Regions from separate parts of the Pectobacterium odoriferum genome, predicted to be linked through region 1. Evidence: predicted binding sites of a transcription regulator. Region 1 holds the regulator's gene; the other holds the start of a gene.
What was found. Region 1 encodes CRP, which controls carbon source genes, mostly activating them, when cyclic AMP is high. Its sites were predicted from a motif close to ATGTGANNNNNNTCACAT; they were not measured.
Positions count from the first base shown of each region.

Region 2: aaeR (HTH-type transcriptional activator AaeR) is a predicted target of CRP. The motif match lies at 902-919, and genes of this name have one in related genera.

Region 1 is NZ_CP034938.1:4,425,001-4,427,204, forward strand. Features, by position in the region: gene EO763_RS20010 (phosphoribulokinase) at 1-169, shown strand, start outside; gene EO763_RS20015 (OsmC family protein) at 208-615, opposite strand; gene crp (cAMP-activated global transcriptional regulator CRP) at 989-1,621, shown strand; gene argD (bifunctional acetylornithine/succinyldiaminopimelate transaminase) at 1,780-2,204, opposite strand, start outside.
Region 2 is NZ_CP034938.1:330,913-333,116, forward strand. Features, by position in the region: gene aaeR (HTH-type transcriptional activator AaeR) at 1-884, opposite strand, end outside; gene aaeX (p-hydroxybenzoic acid efflux pump operon protein AaeX) at 1,219-1,422, shown strand; gene aaeA (p-hydroxybenzoic acid efflux pump subunit AaeA) at 1,430-2,204, shown strand, end outside.

The DNA of each region.
Region 1 (2,204 bases):
TCAGGGATTGGATAATATTGATTATCCCTATCTGCTCGCCATGTTGCAGGGGTCGTTTATCTCCCATATCAACACGCTAGTCGTTCCCGGCGGGAAGATGGGCTTGGCGATGGAATTGATTATGGCGCCACTGGTGCAGCGGTTAATCGAAGGGAAAACGATCGAATAAGCGAAACCGGGCACGGTAGTGTCGTGCCCAGAGAGAGATTAAGCCAGCACCCTAACTTCGTGGCTATGCGTCACCTCAACGGCTTTGCCCAGCATCAGTGCCACAGAACAGTACTTTTCCGCCGACAGGGCGACAGCTCGCTCGACAGCTTTGTCAGTCAATCCTTTTCCCGTCACGATAAAATGCAGATTGATGTGGGTAAATAAACGCGGCGCGTCAGACCGACGCTCTGACGTTAATTTCACCTCACAATCCGCCACATCGTTGCGACCTTTTTGCAGAATCGACACCACGTCAATCGCGCTGCATCCTCCTACGGACATCAATACCATTTCCATCGGACTGGGCGCTTTATCGCCAGAATTGCCGTCCATCAATATCTGATGCCCTGATGCGGATTCGCCCAAAAACGTTAAGCCTTCAACCCATTTTACCCGAGCCTGCATGATGCCTCTCCACTAAAATTTTTTTGAAAATTTATATCGTTACTGTACAAAAATCAGCGTTAATCAGAGCTTTGTCATGCTGAAGCGAGACAACACAAGACACATCCTTAAAGCTGTGTTAAAACGAAAATAGAATAGACCTTTTCTGGACAAACCCAGAAACGAAGAAGATGATTACGTGGCCAGATATACCCAGCCACGTTTACGATGCGGCAAGGCAGCAACCGGAAAATCAAGGGTACAGTGGTTCCAGTATATTCCCTGACGTCATTCTGCCTAGACTGAATTTTATTTTTTAGCAGTTAAACACGCCGTACAGGGAACTCTGACCCCTGTAATTTGCGCAGTGAATTACAACAGAGGATGATAGCGAATGGTTCTCGGCAAACCGCAAACAGACCCAACTCTCGAATGGTTCCTTTCCCATTGTCATATTCACAAGTATCCATCGAAGAGCACACTGATTCACCAAGGTGAAAAAGCAGAAACACTTTACTACATCGTGAAAGGCTCTGTCGCAGTGCTAATCAAAGATGAAGAAGGCAAGGAAATGATCCTCTCCTACCTCAATCAGGGCGATTTTATCGGCGAGCTCGGCCTGTTTGAAGAAGGTCAGGAACGCAGTGCCTGGGTTCGGGCAAAAACCGCCTGTGAAGTGGCTGAAATTTCCTATAAAAAATTCCGCCAGCTCATCCAGGTTAACCCAGATATTCTCATGCGTCTGTCTGCGCAAATGGCAAGCAGACTTCAGGTTACCTCTGAGAAAGTCGGCAACCTCGCCTTCCTTGATGTAACCGGCCGTATTGCCCAAACCCTACTCAACCTGGCCAAACAACCTGATGCCATGACGCATCCAGATGGCATGCAAATTAAAATTACCCGTCAGGAAATTGGGCAAATCGTTGGCTGCTCGCGTGAAACCGTGGGCCGCATTCTGAAAATGTTAGAAGACCAGAACCTGATCTCTGCACACGGTAAAACGATTGTCGTTTACGGCACTCGCTAAACCCCTGTCGCGGTACCCTACCAATAAAAAAGCGTGAAGCCTCGGCCTCACGCTTTTTTTATGCCGTGCCATCCCTGCCGCCACCCTTACGGGCCGTCGCAAGCGACGTTGAAAAACGTTCTCTACGTTTTTTTATCACTGCGCTTTTGGGAGCGTAATCAGTTTGCTGTGTTAACGACCTGCGCGACGGCTTTGGCGAACTTCGCCATCCCCTGCGCAATATCGTCTTCATCAATGATCAAAGACGGTACAAAGCGGATCACGTTAGGCCCAGCCATCAGTACCATAAGCCCCTGGGCCGTTGCGGCAGCCAGGAACTCGCCCGCGCGACCGTGCCATTGCGGTTTCAGTTCTGCACCCAGCAGCAGCCCCATACCGCGAACCTGTTCGAATACACCGTACTGCTGATTGATTTTCTCAAGCTCACTGACAAAGCGATCGTGACGATCCGCCACGCCTGACAACACGTCCGGCGTGTTAATGATATCCAGCGCGGCTTCCGCCACCGCACAGGCCAACGGGTTGCCGCCATAGGTGGTGCCGTGTACCCCAACCGTCATGGCCGATGCGATCTCTTCCGTCG
Region 2 (2,204 bases), 900 kb from region 1:
ACGTTTTTGAAGTATTCCGTCATGTAATTAATGCAGACCTGTACTTTTAGCGGCAGGTTGTCTTTGCGGGTGTAGAGCGCGTAGACCGGACGCGGGTCGGAGTGGTAGCGATTGAACAGGATCTCAATTTCGCCGCGATTGATTTCGTCCACGATCCACATGAGCGGCACGTACGCGATGCCCGCACCGGCCTTGAGCCAGCGCACCAGCGTTTGCGGGTCGTTAGTGACAAAGCGCCCTTGTGGTGTGACGCGAGTCGAAATGCCTTCCGGGGCGATGATCTCAAATTCGCTGTCGGGCCGCACGCTGTATTCCAGCCAGGAAAAATTCACCATATCTGCTGGCTTATCCGGCGTACCGTGCTGTGCCAGATAGCTTTTCGCGGCACAGACCACCATCGGCATCGATCCTAAGCGTTTTGAGAATAGGCTGGAATCCTGTAGCGCACCGACGCGGATAACGATATCCAGCCCGTCGGCAATCAGGTCGGGAGCGGGAATGCCGGTGACCAGATTGACGGATAGACCGGGATATTCCTTCAGCATCGCGGCAGTCATGGTGGACAACACATTCTGTGCCATCGTGGAAGAACTACCGATGCGCAGCGTGCCGATCGGCGTGTTGTTGAAGGCATAAAGCTGCTCATGGACCTCATGCGCTTCATGCAGCATGCGGCGACAGCCGTGGTAGTAAATTTTCCCCGCCTCCGTCAAACCAATGCTGCGCGTACTGCGATTAAGCAGCTTAATCTGTAGCTCATCTTCAAGTTTGGTGACGGTCTGGCTGACGGCGGATACGCTCATCTGCAACTGGCGGGCGGCAGCGGTAAAAGAACCAAATTCCACCACGCGGGCAAATACCGACATACTCTTTAGTCTTTCCATTATTCACTCTGGCTTAAAAGTGATTTAGATCACACTATGTAGATAAGGTGATAATAAGCATCCATAATATAGCCTATCCGGTGGTTCTGGGCAGAACAGAGCCATTCAATGATTGTGTTTATTTACCCAATTAGAGTAATACGCTGATTTCCCATCGTTAGTCAGCCCCCGCTGACATCGCTATTCATCAGTTTAACGTTATCCCATCCGTTGGCTGCTCGCCTGCGGGATGAGGCTTTGTTGTCGGTGCTGAAAGGCCGCGCCAGACGACATAATTTACCACCCGGTAGCACACCTGCTCGCTACCGTTATCGATTAGAAAAAGGAAAAGAGGATGAGTTCACTCCCGGTTATGGTGCTGTTCGGGCTGTCATTTCCCCCCGTATTTTTTGTCTTGCTGGTGTCGTTGACCCTGTTCTTTGTCGTGAACCGCCTGCTGCAACCGACGGGTATCTATGACTTCGTCTGGCACCCTGCGCTGTTTAACAGCGCGCTGTTCTGCTGTCTGTTTTATTTACTGTTCCGTTACGGTCTGTGAGGTGTCTGTGAAAGCTTTCTTTTTACCCTTGTTTAGACAGCAGGCCGTGCTGATCAAAAAACTGAGCCGTGTGGTCATCACGCTGGTGATTGTGCTGTGTGCGATTGTAGCAATCTTCCGTGTCTGGGCGTTCTATACCGAATCTCCCTGGACGCGTGATGCCAAATTTACGGCAGATGTGGTGGCGATCGCACCAGATGTCAGCGGGTTATTGACCGATGTTCGCGTCACGGACAATCAGTTGGTAAACAAAGGTGATGTGCTGTTTGTCATCGACCAGCCGCGCTACCACAAGGCCGTGGCGCAGGCGGAAGCGGATGTTGCCTACTATCAGGCGCTAGTGACGGAAAAACGCCGGGAATCCGGTCGTCGGGCGCGGCTGGGCATCAGTGCGATGTCGCAGGAAAATATCGATCAATCCAGTAATGCATTGGAAACCGCCACGCACCAGCTTGCTAAAGCGCAGGCGGTATTATCGCTGGCGAAACTGGAGCTGGAACGTACCGTGGTACGCGCCCCTGCCGATGGCTGGGTCACCAACCTGCATGTGCAAAGCGGTGAGTTTATCGAACGCGGTAATACGGCGGTGGCGCTGGTGAAAAAGGATTCGTTTTACCTTCTGGCGTACATGGAAGAGACCAAACTTGAAGGTGTTCGCCGTGGTTATCGTGCGGAAATCACCCCGTTGGGTAGCGAAAAGATATTCTACGGTACGGTGGATAGCGTGGCGGCTGGGGTCAATAACAGCAGCAACGGTGCGAACACGAAAGGCTTGGCTAACG